DNA from 3 places in the Rhodococcus ruber genome. Region 3 is predicted to be linked to each of the others. Evidence: predicted binding sites of a transcription regulator. Region 3 holds the regulator's gene; each other region holds the start of a gene.

Region 1 (5,556 bases), 1.3 Mb from region 3:
GCTGGTCGGTGGAGGCCAGGCCGATGTGGACGACGTCGAGCCCCTGGGCGGTGACGCCGGCGGCGAAGGCCTGGGACAGCTCCGGGGACGAGGCGCGCATGTCGTGCCCGATCACGATGCGGGTGGCGCCGCCGTCACGCATCAGGCGGGCGAAGGAGGCTCCGACGTCCCGGACGAATCCGGCGTCGAGCTGTTCTCCCACCAGGCCACGCACGTCGTACGCCTTGACCACGGCGGACACGGACTCGGCAGTTCTCGCCACTGTTGCTGCTCCTGATCGTCGACTGGCGCCGCCGCCTCCGCGGCGGGGCACGGTCAGCCTAGTGCGCGACGATCAGGACGTGGGATCGGGCAACACGCGCAGATGACCACGCCGGCCGGTGCGGGCGGTAGGGGGTGCGGCCAGCGCCGGGGGGACACCGGAATCGGTGTCGTCGGAGTCGGTGCGGCCCCGCTCGCCGAGCCCGGCTTCGCGTACCGCCTCGGCCAGGGCGGTCAGGTCGTCCTCGTCCGGGGTACCGGCGGTGAAGGCACCTTCGTACCGGACCAGTTCCCACCCCTTCGGTGCGGTGATCCGCGAGCCGTGCGATTCGCACAGATCCCACGAGTGGGGCTCGGCGACCGTCGCCAGGGGCCCGACGACTGCGGTGGAGTCCGAGTACACGTAGGTCAGCGTCGCAACAGCAGGGTTCTTGCACCCAGGCCGGCAGCATCGACGCAGTGATCTCACAGTCGGAGAGTAGCGCGCCGTGCGCTCCGGGACTATCCGGACACACCGGAGAACCGGGTACGGATTTGCGTGTCGTACTGTCCAGGCATGCCCCGATCGCGCCGTCCCAGACCCGTGACGTCCCGCTCGGTCGCGCGTCGCGGCCGTGGTGTGCGCGGCCCGCTGTTCCCGCACGAGGTGCCGGCGTGGCGCTCGCGCGCGGAGAAGTTCGATCTACTCGTGCTGGGGGCCTTCGCCCCGATCGACGCGCAGTGGCACGACCGGCTGACCAAACTCGACATCGCCGTCGACGAGGTGCCCAAGATCCGCGCCCTCGACCCGGACTCGGTGACCTGGCCGTCGGAGGTGGTCGCGGACGGCCCGGTGCCGTTGTCGCGGCTCGTCCCGGCGGGGATCGACCGGCGTGGCGCGGCGACGCGGGCCCGGATCGTGCTCTTCCGCCGCCCGCTCGAACTGCGGGCGAAGGATCCCGAGGATCTCACCGACCTGGTGCACGACGTCCTCGTACACCAGGTCGCGACGTACCTCGGCGTCGAGCCCGAGGTCGTCGACCCCGAACTCGGTGGCTTCGACGAGGACTGACGCCTCAGACGATGCCGCGCTTGAGGCGTCGCCGCTCGCGCTCCGACAGACCGCCCCAGATGCCGAAGCGTTCGTCGTTGGCCAGCGCGTATTCGAGACATTCGTCCCGGACCTCGCACCCCAAGCAGATCCGCTTCGCCTCCCGGGTCGATCCCCCCTTCTCGGGGAAGAACGCCTCGGGATCCGTCTGCGCGCACAACGCGCGTTCCTGCCACTGTTCGTCGACACCGTCGGACGGGTCGCCGAAACCATCGATCAGACTGAGCACGGGCCGCGCGGACGCGTCCCCCCCGATGCCGTCGATGTCCCGGACGTCCTCGCCTGCCGTGCCGATGCCTGCAGTGTCGATCCGAGAGCTCTCGAACCATTCGCGCTCGTCGGCCATCGTTCGCCTCCTCACCTGCAGCGCTGCAACTCTCGTCGAAACCGGCCCACTCCGCGCCATTCCGATCGAACATGCGTTCGAATACAGTTCACCCCAACCGATCTCGGCTCCGGTTCACTGGAAATGACACTTATGTGATTAGACACGTGGGGCGTGTCGCGGTCAAGCCGAGCGGTGCCGCTGCCTTACCATCCGGGGTTCTCCTCCGCGCCGCTGCGCACCTGCCGCCCGGGCGCGCAGGCACCCCGGCAGCTCTCGCGGCACACCGCCTACGCTTGCCCTGTGAACGTGACTGTATTGGTCGGCGGCGTCGGAGGTGCGCGTTTTCTCACCGGCGTGCGCCGGCTCCTCGGCATCGAACCCGGCCGCGACCTCGACCCCGACGCCGCGCACCGGGTGACCGCGATCGTCAACATCGGCGACGACGTCTGGATGCACGGGCTGCGGATCTGCCCCGACCTGGACACGTGCATGTACACCCTCGGCGGCGGGATCGACGCCGAACGCGGATGGGGCCGGGCCGACGAGACCTGGCACGCGAAGGAGGAGCTGGCGGCGTACGGCGCCACCCCGGACTGGTTCGGCCTCGGCGATCGCGACATCGCGACGCACCTGCTGCGCACCCAGTTGCTGAGCGCCGGGTACCCGCTCTCGGCCGTGACCGAGGCGCTGTGCGACCGCTGGAAGCCCGGCGTCACCCTCCTCCCGGTCTCCGACGACCGCAGCGAGACCCACGTCGTCATCACCGATCCGGTCGACGGCGAGCAGCGCGCCGTGCACTTCGAAGAATGGTGGGTCCGGCACCGCGCCCAGGTTCCCACGCACAGCTTCGCGCACATCGGCGCCGAGAAGGCCGCCCCCGCCCCGGGCGTGCTCGCGGCGATCGAATCGGCGGATGCGGTGATCCTCGCTCCCTCCAACCCGGTGGTCAGCATCGGCGCGATCCTCGCGATCCCGGGACTGCGCGGCGCGCTGCGCACCACGTCCGCGCGGATCGTCGGCCTGTCGCCGGTGATCGACGGAAAACCGTTGCGCGGCATGGCCGACGCCTGCCTCGGCGTGATCGGAGTCGAGACCACCGCTCAGGGGGTGGGACGGCACTACGGGGCCCGCAGCGGCGCCGGCCTGCTCGACGGCTGGCTGATCCACTCCACCGACACCGCCGACGTGCCCGGCGTCGAGGTGCGCAGCGTGCCGCTGCTCATGACCGATCCCGACGCGACAGCCGAAATGGCTCGCGCCGCACTCGAACTGGCAGGAGTGACGCTGTGACTACGCCCTCCGACACGGCCGTCGGCACCGCCGCCGGAGTGCGCGACCACTCCCCCGGGCGGCCGATCGAGATCCGCCCGGTGCCGGGCCTGCCCGAGTTCCGGCCCGGCGACGACCTCGCCGCCGCACTGGCCGACGCCGCCCCCTGGCTCGCCGACGGGGACGTCCTCGTCGTCACCAGCAAGATCTTCTCCAAGGTCGAGGGCCGCATCGTGGACTCCCCCACCGACCCCGACGCCCGCGACGCGCTCCGGCGCCGCCTCGTCGACCAGGAGGCGGTGCGCGTGCTCGCGCGCAAGGGACGCACCCTGATCACCGAGAACCGGCTCGGGATCGTGCAGGCCGCCTCCGGGATCGACGGCTCGAACGTCGCCGCCTCCGAACTCGCCCTGCTGCCCGAGGATCCGGATGCGAGCGCCGCGGCACTGCGCGAGCGTCTGCGGACACTGCTCGGCGTGAGCGTCGCGGTGGTCGTCACCGACACGATGGGCCGGGCCTGGCGCGTCGGCCAGACCGACGCGGCGATCGGGGCGGCCGGTATCCCGGTCCTGCACGAGTACGCGGGATCTCGTGACGGACAGGGCAACGAACTGTTCGTCACCTCCGTGGCCGTCGCCGACGAGATCGCGGCCGCGGGCGACCTCGTCAAGGGCAAGCTGGGCGGGGTTCCGGTCGCGGTGATCCGTGGCCTCGACCTGCCCGACAACGGTTCCACCGCCCAGCAACTCATCCGCCGCGGCGAGGACGACCTGTTCTGGCTCGGCACCGCCGAGGCACTCGAGTCCGGCCGCCGCGAGGCGCTGTTGCTGCGCCGGTCGGTGCGGGAATTCTCCTCGGAACCGGTCGATCCCGAAGACCTGCGCGAGGCCGTCGCCGAGGCCCTCACCGCTCCGGCGCCGCACCACACCCACCCGGTGCGGTTCGTCTGGGTCCGCACCGAGCAGGTGCGCCGCCGGCTGCTCGACCGCATGCGCGAGCGTTGGGCCGCCGATCTCGCCGGCGACGGGCTCGCCCCGGCGGCGATCGACCGACGGGTGGGCCGCGGTGCCATCCTCTACGACGCGCCCGAGGTGGTGATCCCGTTCTGGGTTCCCGACGGCGCCCACCGCTACCCCGACGCCCGGCGTACCGCCGCCGAGGCCACGATGTTCACCGTCGCCGCCGGCGCCGCCGTACAGGGGCTGCTGGTCTCGCTCGCCGTCCGCGGGCTCGGCAGCTGCTGGATCGGGTCGACGATCTTCGCCCCGGACGTCGTGCGGCGTGAACTCGGCCTGCCCGCGGACTGGTCGCCGCTCGGCGCGATCGCGGTCGGACATCCCCTCGAGCCGGCGACGCCGCGCGTCGCCCCCGCGGCCGGCGACCTGCTGCTGGAGCTGTGAGGTGAGCGCGTCCACACTGCACGCCTCGGCCGTCGACCGGCTGCGGGCCTGGCGGACCGATTCGGCGGACGCGGAGTCGCTGCGGCACACCATGTTGGCGTTTCTCGACGCCGCACCCGAGGGATGTCTGCGCCGGCACGTTCCCGGCCACGTCACCGCGTCGTCGCTCGTGCTCGATGCCGACCGTCGGCACGTGCTGCTCACCCTCCATCCCCGGGTGGGACGGTGGATCCAGCTCGGCGGGCACTGCGAGGAATCCGACGAGACGGTCGTCGACGCGGCGCTGAGGGAGGCGACCGAGGAGTCCGGAATCGAGGATCTGACCATCGATCCGGAACTGCTCTCGGCGCACACCCACCCGATCACCTGCTCGCTCGGTCGCCCGACCCGGCATCTCGACCTGCGGTTCCTCGTCGTCGCGCCACCGGGGGCCGTACCCGTCCGGAGCACGGAATCGACGGACCTGCGGTGGTGGCCCGTCGATGCGCTACCGCCCGAGGCCGAGCACGACACCCTCGGGCACCTGCTCGGCCTCGCCGGCGCACGCGTCCGGGCGGCCGGCTAGACCGGCTGCAACGTGGGGCGTTTCGGCGCGATACCGTCCCCGGAGGACGTGCCGCGCAGACGCCGCCCGACCCAGGGAATCAGGAACTCCCGCGCCCACCGGCGGTCCTCGGCCCGCTTCGCCGCGGACACCACCGGCGCGGCCTCGAACTCGGTCGGAGTGAGCGTGTGTGCCGCACCGAGGAGATCGAGCACGCGGATCGCCATGTTCCGGTGGCCGGCCGACGACATGTGGAGCCGGTCGAAATCCCACATCCGCAGGTCGCGGTACTCCGCGAAACGCCAGAAGTCGACGATCGTCGCGCCGTGCCGGTCGGCGATCTCCCGGACGAGCTCGTTGTAGACGGCCCAGCGTCCGCGCAGGATCCGGAACACCGGCGCCCAGCTGCCGTCGTAGGCCGTCCACACGAGCACCCGGGCACCCGTCGCGGCGAGCTTGCCGATCGCCTCGTCGTACTCGGCGGCCAGCGCGTCGAGATCGAGCTTGGGGCGCATGAGGTTGTTGCCGCCGGCATAGATCGTCACCAGGTCGGGCCGCATCGCCACTGCCACGTCGAGCTGCTGGTCGAGGATCGGGCGCAGCAGTCGTCCGCGCACGGCGAGATTGGCGTATCCGAATTCCGGATTGTCGCGGGCGAGTTCCT
Region 2 (5,556 bases), 840 kb from region 3:
ATCTTCCCGGCGAACCGCTCCTCCCCGTAGGTGCTGAGGATGCGGGCGAGGTCGCCGTGGCTGTAGGTGTTGAGGACGTCGGCCGCGGTCATCCCCGTGGTGGGGTCCATGCGCATGTCCAGCGGGGCGTCGCGGGAGTAGGCGAAGCCCCGCTCGGTCTCGTCGAGCTGCATCGAGGACACGCCGAGGTCGAACAGGATCGCATGGACGGATCCGACCCGATCCAGTCCGCAGGAGGCGAGGGCGTCGGCGATGCCGTCGTAACGGGTGTGCACGAACTGCGTGCGGTCGGCGTACGGTGCGAGCCGCCGGCGGGCGACGGCGAGGGCGTCGGGGTCGCGATCGAGTCCGATCAGGTGCGCCCCCGGGTAGGTGCGCAGGAAGTGCTCGGAGTGTCCGCCGAGACCGAGGGTGGCGTCCACGTAGATCGCGCCCGCACCGGCGGCTTCGAGGGCGGGGCCGAGCAACTCGTCGGCGCGGTCGAGCAGAACGGGGACATGACCGAAGCTCTCCGGACTCGCGGCCTCCGGAATCGCCGCCGCGTCCTGCCCCTCCGCCATTCTTCCTCCGGTTGTCCTGCTCGGTTCGTGGGCGATCGGATCGTGGCTTCGGTGGGGGTCGCGGCGGGGTCCGGAGACGACCGCGGCGAATGCATCGAGGTCTCTGTCCGAACTGGAAACCTGGCGTTGGGGAAGTACGTCAGGGTTCCGTTTCACGAACCTGGCACTGGGGAAGTGTGTCAGGGTCGCTGTCGGGCAGAGGCCTCGCGGCACTCGCCGCGGTGGCACTACGGTCGTTGCTGCGGTTCCGGTCACAGAATGTCGTGCAGGGCCTCGTCTCTCGCTTCGGAAAATTCTTCCTCGTGCTCGGCGAGGTACTGCTCCCACGCCGCCGCGTCCCAGATCTCCAGATGTTTGACGGCACCGATCACGACGCAGTCCTTCGTGAGTCCCGCGTACTTGCGGTGGGCCGCGGACAGGGTGATCCGGCCCTGCGCATCGGGACGTTGCTCGTCGGTTCCCGCCGCCAGGCTCCGAAGGAACGCGCGGGCCTGCGGATTACTCCGCGAGGCCGCGGCGGCACGCTCGGCCAGGGCGGCGAACTCGTCGCGCGGGAAGACGGAAAGGCTGTGGTCCTGACCCTTCGTGATCATCAGCCCTCCCGCCAGTTCGTCTCGGTACTTCGCGGGCAGCGTGAGCCGCCCCTTGTCGTCCAGCTTGGGCGTGTGGGTACCGAGGAACACTCGACACCCCCCGCCACGCCCCGGCCGGACCCTGTCCTTCGCTCGACGGAGGAACCCCTCCGCCGCGACCCACACTACCCCACTTTCCCCCACGTTCAACCGCTTACGCGCCCACGCGCGGCGCCGTTTTCCGACCGTCCGCAGTTCACGGCGGGTGGGGCGGAGTGGGTGACGACGACGAGGCCGGTGCCGCCGCGCCGCGGGAGACTCGGGCCCGCCGCGAGACGACGGACTCGGGCCCGGGAGAACACCCTGGTCGCCTCGGCCTCGACGGCCGCTCACCGGAGCCGGGCGCCGCAGTGGGGCGCGGTGGGGCACGGCGGCGAGGGGGCGGTGGGGAGAGGTGGGGGACGACGGTCGGGTGCGGTGGGGGCGGCGGGCCGCCCGCCGCCGCGCCGGGAGAAGCCGAACGGCGCGCCCCGGTTACCGGGACGCGCCGTTCATGGGAACTCGCGTGAAGTACTGCGCGCTACTCCTGCTCGAAACGCCGACGGAAGCGGTCCTCCATCCTCTTGCTGAACCCTCCGCCGGACTTGCGGCCGCCGCGGGATCTACCTTCCGCGGGACCGCGACCTGATCCGCGGGGACCGTCGCCGACGCCTGGACCGCGCTTGCCTCCGAGGAGGAGCAGGACCCCCGCGCCGAACATGACGATGAATCCGACGAGACTGATGATCGGGAACCCGCCCGGCTTCACCGGGAGGGCGACGCCCGCGATCAGCAACGCCAAACCCAGTGCGAACAACGCGCCGGCCTGGAGCCGACGCCGACTGGACGCCATCCCCATCCGGCTTCCCCGGACGGTAGAGGCGAACTTGGGATCCTCAGCATAGAGCGCGCTCTCGATCTGTTCGAGCATGCGCTGCTCGTGCTCGGAGAGTGGCACGGTACCTCCCCCGGCACTAAACGGTGGCCGCCGGATCTGCGGTCCAGATCGACGGGGGGCCGACTTTGACGGCCGCCTGGCTCAATAATACGAGTACATCCCGGCGGGGACCACCAACTGCGGATTCGAGTTCGATCACGGTTCCGAAGGACCTGCATACGAGAGGCCGACGGACCCGGCCCGGGCCGTCGAACGACCCGGGCTGCGTCGCGCATCGATCATGCGCTGCGGCGGCCGGCTCCGGAGCCGGGTTCTGCGCCCCCCGAGCGGTCGTCGGCGCCGGTCAGGTAGTCCTCGACCTCGTGGAGGAAACGGCCCACCTCGTCGTAGAAGCGGCTCGCCTCGTCGGCAGGTACGGAGCGGGTGACCCCCGCCTCGATCGCCGCGCGCGTGTCGGAACGATCGGCGAAGAAGTCGGCCCAGACCGCGAATCCCGGCTCCGCGCGCGCCATGAGCACCCACGCGTTGCGAGTGCGGGGCCGACGCGCCGGCCGGTGGACCGCCCGCAGTTCGGCCCCCGCGAGTACGGCCCCGGCCCCGCGCAGCGCGGCGAGATACGCCAGATGGAACCGCTCGGACGGCTCCGGGGTGCCGGCGGCGGCCGACAGCAACTCGTCCGCGCGGTCGAGCAGGGTTGCCGCGCGCGAGGACACCGGGCGGGCGGCGCAGTCCGGACGGCCGACGGCCCGCGGACCGGTAGCACCCGACGGTGTGGCAGCCGACGGTGTGGCAGCCGACGGTGTGGCAGCCGACGGTGTGGCAGCGGACTGTGTGGTTCGTGCCGCGGTCATCATTCCGAACACCTCCCTGCACCCCGCCGGGCACCGGCCGGGTCACGGCCCCGACGATCCGGTGATGTTCGCTTCCCTCGAACATCACCGGATCCCCGGTATCGAACATCCGTTCGACGTATTCAATATAGCTGCACCTACCGACACGCAGTCAAGGGAAGGCGGTCCAGTCCCCGTCATGAGTACGGATGCGACCCCGCGGGGCGCGGCACCGATCGTCGTCGATCTCTCCGCCGCCGAGTTCCGCGCGCGACTGCCCGAGGTGCTGCCCATCTACGTGGCCGCCATGCGATACCCGCGCGGCACCGAGTACCACCGCGCGCCCATGTGGTCCGAACACTCCGCCCGCCCGGGATGGAAGGCCGTCGCGGCGGCTCTGCCGGAGGAGCCGTCGACGCTCGTCGCGATCGCCTACGGCTATTGCGGGTCACCACACCAGTGGTGGAACCAGCAGGTGCGGACCGGGATGCGCCACGCCGGCTACCCCCCGGAGACGATCGACGCCGTCCTCGGCGACTACTTCGAACTGACCGAGCTGCACGTGCGGCCGGACGCCCAGGGTCACCGTATCGGCGAGGCGCTCCTGCGCCGGCTGCTGAGCGACCGTCCCGAGCGCACGGTGCTGCTGTCGACTCCCGAGGCACCCGGCGAGGACAACAGGGCCTGGCGGTTGTACCGGCGATTCGGGTTCCGCGACGTCGTCCGCCACTTCCGGTTCACCGGGGACGCCCGTCCCTTCGCCGTCCTGGGCCGGGACCTTCCGCTCGAAGGTCCGTAGCGTGGACAGGGTGATCGACGCGGTCGTAGTGGGTTCCGGGCACAACGCCCTGGTGAGCGCGTGCTACCTCGCCCGCGCGGGCCGGTCCGTGGAGGTGCTCGAGCGGGACACCGTACTCGGCGGCGCCGTGTCGACTGTGGAACGCTTCCCGGGGCACGCGGTCGACCGCGGTTCGTCGGCGCACGTCATGATCCGGCACACCGGCATCGTCGAGGAACTCGATCTGCCCGCGCACGGCCTGCACTATGTCGACTGCGACCCGTGGGCGTTCGCTCCCGCCCCGGCGGGCAGCGACCGCCCGGGGATCGTCTTCCATCGCGATCTCGACCGCACGTGCCGATCCGTCGAGGCCGCGTGCGGTCCACGCGAGGCCGACGCCTACCGCCGCTTCGTGACGGTGTGGGGTCCGCGCAGCGCCCGCGTGATGCGCTCGTTCTCGGCGCCGCCGACCGGCCGGCACCTGCTCTCGTCCTTCTGGGGTCTCGACACCGGCAGCGGCGGTAGCGACCTCTCCCGCCAGTTCCTCGGCACCGGCGACGCCCTCCTCGACGAGTACTTCGACGACGAACCGCTCAAAGCCGCCCTCGCCTGGTTCGGCGCCCAGTCCGGGCCCCCGATGTCCGAGCCCGGCACCGCACCCATGGTCGGCGTCGCGGCGTTGATGCACACCCTGCCGCCCGGCCGGGCGATCGGCGGGAGCGGCGCGCTGACGCAGGCCCTGGCCGCCCGTCTCGGGTCCGACGGTGGCGTCGTCGCGCTCGGCGACGCCGTCACCGAGATCCGCCGCGCCGGGGACGGCTGGGCGGTCCGCACCGATTCCGGACGGGTCGTCACCGCGCGCGCCGTGATCGCCGGTTGTCACGTGCTGACCACGTTCGATCTGCTCGAACGCGGCGGATTCGACCGCGCCCGCCTCGACGCGTGGCGGCGACGGATCCGCGTCGGTCCGGGTATCGGCATGGTGGTACGCCTGGCGACCGACGCGCTGCCCCGGTATCCGAGTGGTCCCGCCGATGCCGCCGAGACCGTGCGCGGTCTGCAGCTGCTCGTCGAGGACCGGGCCCGGCTCCGCCTCGCGCACGGCGCCGCCCTGGCGGGGGAACTGCCGCCGCGACCGGCCGTGCTGGCCATGAGTTTCACGGCGCTCGATCCGTCGATCGCCCCGCCCGGCGAACACCAGGTGACCCTGTGGTCGCAGTGGCACCCGTACCGGCTCTCCGGCGGCCGGCAGTGGTCCGCGCTGGCCGAGTCGGAGACGGATCGGATCGTCGCCGAGATGGAGCGGTTCGCGCCCGGCTTCGCCGGCTCCGTCCGGCACCGGCACATCCAGACGCCGCACGAGATCGAACGCGAACTGGGCCTGCTCGGCGGCAATGTCATGCACGTGGAGATGTCGCTGGACCAGATGTTCATGTGGCGGCCGCTGCCGGAGCTGTCCGGGCACCGGGTCCCGGGCGCCGACGGGGTCTATCTGACCGGCGCGTCCACCCACCCCGGGGGCGGGGTCTCCGGCGCGAGCGGACGCGCTGCCGCGCAGCGCGCGCTCGCCGATTCCGCGGGTGGCCCGGTGCGCCGTGCGCTGGGGCGGTGGCGTCGATGAACCGGCTTCCCGTCGTTCTCGCCGGCGGTGCCATCGCCGCGCAGATCGCCTACCCGCTGACCTCCGGCCAGGCCCGCGACCTCGTCACCGTCGCCGTGGTCACCCTCCTCGCGGCCGCCGGGCTCGCGCACGCGGCGACGCGACGCGGCCCGGTCTGGACCGCCGGATTCTTCGCGATCACGGCAGGTGTCGGCTTCGCCTCCGAGGTGGTGGGCACGGCGACCGGGTACCCGTACGGCTGCTACGCATACGCCGTCG
Region 3 (5,556 bases):
CCTCATGGTGGCCGCCGCCGCGCTGGTGGCCGGGATCGGCGACCTCACCCTCACCGTGGGCTCCGTCGAGCTCGGCGGCATCGCGTGGGGTTCGATCGGCATCCTGATCGCCTACCCGCTCCTGCGCCGCGCGGCGGACCTGCGCCGTCGAGCGCCCGGCGTGTCCGGTCACAAATAACGCTCGTTCCTGTCAGCGTCAGACGGGCCTTCCGATGTCTACCGTGAGCGTGACGTACGTCATCGGATACAGGAGCGCACATGGAACGCACCCTCTTCGAGCCCGAGCACGAACTCTTCCGGGAGTCGTACCGGAAGTTCCTCGAGCAGGAGGTGGCTCCCTTCCACGAGCAGTGGGAGCAGGACAAGATCGTCGACCGCGAGATCTGGAAGAAGGCCGGCGCGCAGGGTTTCCTGGGCATGGCCGTGCCCGAGGAGTACGGCGGCGGCGGTGTCGAGGACTTCCGCTACAACACGATCGTCACCGAGGAAACCACCCGCGGAGGGTTCAGCGGCATCGGTTTCATGCTGCACAACGACGTCGTGGCCCCATACCTGCTGAAGCTGGCGAACGAGGAGCAGAAGCAGCGCTGGCTGCCGGGATTCTGTTCCGGCGAGATCATCACTGCGATCGCGATGACCGAGCCCGGTACGGGCAGCGACCTGCAGGGCATCAAGACCCGCGCGGTGCGCGACGGCGACGAGTGGATCCTCAACGGTTCCAAGACCTTCATCACCAACGGCATCAACGCGGACCTGGTGATCGTCGTCGCCTGCACCGACCCGGAGAAGGGCGCGCAGGGCTTCTCGCTCCTCGTCGTCGAGCGCGGGATGGCGGGCTTCGAGCGGGGCCGCAACCTCGACAAGATCGGCCTCGCGGCGCAGGACACCGCCGAACTGCACTTCACCGACGTGCGGGTGCCTGCCGCCAATCTCCTCGGTGAGGAGGGCATGGGCTTCATCTACCTGATGCAGAACCTGCCGCAGGAACGTCTGTCGATCGCGGTGGTGGCGGCGGCGGCGATGGAAGCCGTGCTCGAGGACACGATGCAGTACTGCCGGGACCGCAAGGCATTCGGCAAGTCGATCGGCAGCTTCCAGAACACCCGTTTCGAGCTGGCCGAGCTGGCCACCGAGACCACCCTTGCACGCGTGTTCGTGGACAAGTGCATCGAGCAGCTCAATGCCGGCACCCTGAGCGTGCAGGAGGCGGCGATGGCCAAGTTCTGGACCACCGACAAGCAGGTCGAGCTGATCGATCGGTGCCTGCAGCTGCACGGCGGATACGGCTACATGCGTGAATACCCGGTCGCGAAGGCGTATCTCGACGCCCGCGTGCAGAAGATCTACGGCGGGACGAACGAAATCATGAAGGACATCATCGGCCGCGGCCTGAATCTCTGATCCCACCCGGAACGAGCAGGGCGGCGCCGCGGATCGCGGCGCCGCCCGTGCACGTTCGGCGGAAGTGGCGAGGTCAGATCTTGCGGATCACGGTCACGACCTTGCCGAGAATCACCGCGTCGTTGCCCGGGATCGGTTCGAACATCGGGTTGTGCGGCATCAGCCACACGTCGTTGTGTACGCGCTTGAACGTCTTCACGGTCGCTTCACCGTCGAGCATCGCGGCGACGATGTCCCCGTTGTCCGCGACGTTCTGCTGGCGCACCACGACCCAGTCGCCGTCGCAGATGGCCGCGTCGACCATCGACTCGCCGACCACCTTGAGCAGGAACAGCGAACCCTGACCCACCAGTTCTCTCGGGAGCGGGAACACGTCCTCGACGGACTCCTCCGCCAGGATCGGCCCGCCCGCGGCGATCCTGCCCAGCACGGGGACCATGGCAGCCGCCGTGGCCGACTCGGCGGCGACATCGACCCCGTCCACCGGCTGCGCCTGCGGCGCCGGCGGCTGCGAATCCTCGAGCCCGCGCACGTCCACCGCGCGGGGACGGTTCGGATCGCGCCGGAGGAAACCCTTGCGCTCGAGGGTCCGCAACTGGTGCGCCACCGACGAGGTGGAGTTGAGGCCCACTGCGTCGCCGATCTCGCGGATGCTCGGAGGGTAGCCGCGCTGGGTGACCGATTCGCGGATCACCTCGAGGACGCGGCGCTGGCGTTCCGTGAGGCCGACGGCCGGATCCGCGGTGGTCGTCCGGCTCCGCCCCGCCGGGGGATGGCCGTCCGTCATGTCGTGACCTCCGTGCGTCGTGTGTCGGATGTGCTGGATGTGATGGATCGAATCTAGCTCTCCGCGGCCCGGTTATCAAACATCTGTTCGACGTTTTCCGCCCGTTGTGCTGACTTTGTCGGAGCGACGTGGTACATATCGAACATACGTTCCTTCGAACAGGTGATCGAACGGCCGTCGATCGAGCGATGACCGAAGTTCCGCTGCGGGTCCTGTCCCGCGGACGAGCGACACGTCGCGGGCACCGTCCCGCGGGCGAGTGACACGGAGGCCTCGATGAGGACATCAGCAGTGCGCCGAACCGAACGGAACCACCGGCAGTTCGACGACACCGGGCCGCACGACACCGGGCCGCACGACACCGGGCCGCACGACACCGGGCCGCACGACACCGGGCCGCAGGACACCGGGCCGCAGGACACCGAGGACCGGGTACGCCGGGCAGGGACGACGCATCTCGTGCGGCGCCCCCACGAGGCGCCCGCCCGCCGGCTTCCCGTCCGTCCGGACGGGGGGATCGTGGACTACCGGCGCGCTCCGGTCCGGGTCTCACGCGTCCCGCACCGGCCGGCCGAGGTCGCACACACCCGCCCGGGCACGATACTGGCGACGGCGCTGCTGACCGCGCTCGTGACTGCGGGACTGCTCGGCATCGCGCACCTGCGCACCAGTCAGGTCGCGGCCGGCGCCGCACGCACCGACGTCACCGTCGTGCAGGCGGGCGAATCGCTCGGCGACGTCGCGGCCCGGGTGGCTCCGGGTCTGTCCCGGTCCGAGGCGATCGAGCGGATCCTCGACCTCAATGCCATGCCGGACGGTCGCCTCCGCACCGGCCAGACCCTGCTCGTTCCGGCCTCCGCGCCGCGGTGAACAGGCATGGGCGGGCAGGCACCGGGTTCGGCCGACGACCCGGGTATGCAGGTATTGTCGACTCTTGTCAGTGACACCACCTCGTGTGGTCGCGCCGAGAGCGATTCGCCTGCCGGTGGGTCCGGTCTCGGGAGGACGGCATCGGTTCGACGCCGACGTCGCGGCCAGCACGGCTACGACGAAGGAATCGACATGTACTGCCCGTATTGCCGGCACCCCGATTCCCGCGTCGTCGATTCCCGTGAAGCCGACGAGGGGGCCGCGATCCGGCGCCGGAGGGCATGCCCCCAGTGCGGAAGACGGTTCACCACGGTCGAGACGGCGGTGCTGTCGGTCGTCAAACGCAGCGGCGTCACCGAACCGTTCAGCCGGGAGAAGGTGGTGCGCGGCGTAGCTCGCGCCTGTCAGGGACGCGACGTCGACAACGATGCCCTCAACCTCCTCGCCCAGCAGGTCGAGGACGCGGTGCGGGCCAAGGGGTCCCCGGAGATTCCGAGCAACGAGGTCGGTCTGGCCATCCTCGGACCCCTGCGCGACCTGGACGAGGTGGCGTACCTGCGGTTCGCGTCCGTCTACCGGTCCTTCAGCTCCGCAGAGGATTTCGAACGCGAGATCAAGGAGCTGCGCGAGCACCAGCACCGGCGCGAGACCGGATCCGAGAACTGAGCGCCCGGCGGGACGCGTCGCCGCTCAGCGAATCGCCGCGACGGCCTTGAGGATCCGCTGCTCCGAGATCGGCCCACGGGTTCCGAGATGCTGGGCGAACAGGCTGACCCGTAGCTCCTCGATCATCCACGAGATCGCCACCACCTCGGCGGCGGTGGCCCGCTCCTGCGGCAGCCGTGCGAGCAGGCGGTCGTACTCGGCGTAGACCCGGTCCAGCACGTCCATGCCTTGCCGATCGCGGTGCGCGCTCGCCGGCAGCGCTTCGAGCCGATGCGCCGCCGCGGCCAGGTAGCGGGGCAGATCGGCGAGCCGGGCACTGCCGAGTTCGGTGACGAATCCGCGGAACAGCAGCGAGGCCAGCTGTTCCCGCACGTCCTCGGCAGCCTCGCCGCGCACCTTCTCGAGCAGGACTTCCACGTCGTGCGCGCGCGCCAGGGCGGGCACGACGAGTTTCAGCAGCGCCGCGACCCGGCCCGGCAACTCGGCGCGCACCACCTTCGCCAACGCGCTGAACTCGTCGGGTGTGCGTACCGGCTTGCCGTGCCGGACGATCGACTCGTCCACCGCGCAGGCCCGGCAGTCCTCGAGCAGATCCTCGAAGGAGCCGTCGGGGTTGCGTCCGAGCGCCAGCCGCTCGCTGTTGCTCAGGCCCGACGCAGCAGCGCGCGCCTGCATGGGGACTGCCTCGAGGAGCAGTGCCCGCAACCCGGTGCGCATCGCGGCCTGCTGCGCCTGCGAGGTGCTGAGCACCCGGACCGCCACACCACGATCCTCGGAGACCAGCGTCGGATATCCCGTCACGCGTTGTCCGGCCACGGTGCGTGTCACCGTCGGTTCGAGGGTGCCGAGGGTCTCGGCTGTCCAGACCAGTGCCGGCTCCCGTTCGGTGCTCGACGCCGCCCGCGAGACTTCGGCCTCGACGCGGGTTCCCAGCCGCCTCCGCAGATCGGTCAGGCTCTTGCTGCGCGCGAGAACCGATCCTTGTTCGTCGACGGCGGCGAACGTCATCCGCAGGTGGTCCGGCAGCGCGGTCGGCTCGAAGTCGCTCGGCTCGATCCGTGTCGCCCCGAGCCGCGACAGTTCCCGGGCCATCGCGTTGACGAGCGGCTCGGACCGGGGCCGGACCGACGCGAGGGCCGCCGCGGCGAAGTCCGGTGCCGGAACCACTTGGCGGCGAAGATGTTTGGGGAGCGTCTTGATGAGAGCGGTGACCAGGTCGACCCGCATGCCGGGCACCGACCAGTCGAAGCCGACGGGCCGGACCCCGGCGAGCAGCGCGACGGGAATGCGGACGGTGACGCCGTCCTCCTCCGTGCCCGGCTCGAACTGGTAGGTGAGGGGGAACTGCAGATCGCCCTGCCGCCACGCGTCGGGGTAGTCGCCGCCGAGGACCGCGGCGGCGTCCTGGTTGACCACCGTGTCCGGGGTGAAGGTGAGCAGTTCGGGGTTCTTCTGCCGCTCCTTCTTCCACCACGTGTCGAAGTGCCGCGCCGACACGACTTCCGGTCCGACGCGCTGGTCGTAGAAGTCGAACAGGGTCTCGTCGTCGACGAGGATGTCGCGCCGGCGGGCCCGGTGCTCGAGCGCCTCGACGCCGTCCAGCAGCGCGCGATTGGCATGGAAGAACTTGTGGCGCGTCCGCCACTCGCCCTGGACGAGGGCGTGCCGGATGAACAGCTCGCGGGAGGTCTCCCGGTCGATCGCCCCGTACTGCACCGGCCGTTGCGCCACCAGGGGGATGCCGTAGAGCGTGACCCGCTCGTAGGCCATGGCCGCCTCGCGCTTGGTCGACCAGTGCGGTTCGGAATAGGTGCGTTTGACCAGGTGCGGCG

What was found. The regulator LexA, encoded in region 3, represses DNA repair genes until DNA is damaged. The targets are predictions, from matches to a motif close to CGAACANNTGTTCG.
Region 1: the regulator LexA is predicted to act here: its motif matches at 1,764-1,777, upstream of cofD (2-phospho-L-lactate transferase).
Region 2: the regulator LexA is predicted to act here: its motif matches at 3,023-3,036, upstream of F1734_RS16035 (SAV_6107 family HEPN domain-containing protein).

Annotation. Positions count from the first base shown of each region.
Region 1 covers NZ_CP044211.1:3,918,289-3,923,844, forward strand. Annotated here, with positions in the region: gene F1734_RS18105 (phosphomannomutase/phosphoglucomutase) at 1-262, opposite strand, end outside; gene F1734_RS18110 (DUF3499 domain-containing protein) at 335-730, opposite strand; gene F1734_RS18115 (metallopeptidase family protein) at 818-1,312, shown strand; gene F1734_RS18120 (WhiB family transcriptional regulator) at 1,317-1,580, opposite strand; gene cofD (2-phospho-L-lactate transferase) at 1,980-2,969, shown strand; gene F1734_RS18130 (coenzyme F420-0:L-glutamate ligase) at 2,966-4,348, shown strand; gene F1734_RS18135 (NUDIX hydrolase) at 4,350-4,913, shown strand; gene F1734_RS18140 (SGNH/GDSL hydrolase family protein) at 4,910-5,556, opposite strand, start outside.
Region 2 covers NZ_CP044211.1:3,502,505-3,508,060, forward strand. Annotated here, with positions in the region: gene rsmH (16S rRNA (cytosine(1402)-N(4))-methyltransferase RsmH) at 1-560, opposite strand, end outside; gene mraZ (division/cell wall cluster transcriptional repressor MraZ) at 812-1,243, opposite strand; gene F1734_RS16030 (DUF3040 domain-containing protein) at 1,713-2,129, opposite strand; gene F1734_RS16035 (SAV_6107 family HEPN domain-containing protein) at 2,348-2,782, opposite strand; gene F1734_RS16040 (GNAT family N-acetyltransferase) at 3,099-3,698, shown strand; gene F1734_RS16045 (phytoene desaturase family protein) at 3,709-5,298, shown strand; gene F1734_RS16050 (carotenoid biosynthesis protein) at 5,295-5,556, shown strand, end outside.
Region 3 covers NZ_CP044211.1:2,662,764-2,668,319, forward strand. Annotated here, with positions in the region: gene F1734_RS12475 (uracil-xanthine permease family protein) at 1-178, shown strand, start outside; gene F1734_RS12480 (acyl-CoA dehydrogenase family protein) at 259-1,401, shown strand; gene lexA (transcriptional repressor LexA) at 1,475-2,188, opposite strand; gene F1734_RS12490 (LysM peptidoglycan-binding domain-containing protein) at 2,465-3,058, shown strand; gene nrdR (transcriptional regulator NrdR) at 3,251-3,724, shown strand; gene hrpA (ATP-dependent RNA helicase HrpA) at 3,749-5,556, opposite strand, start outside.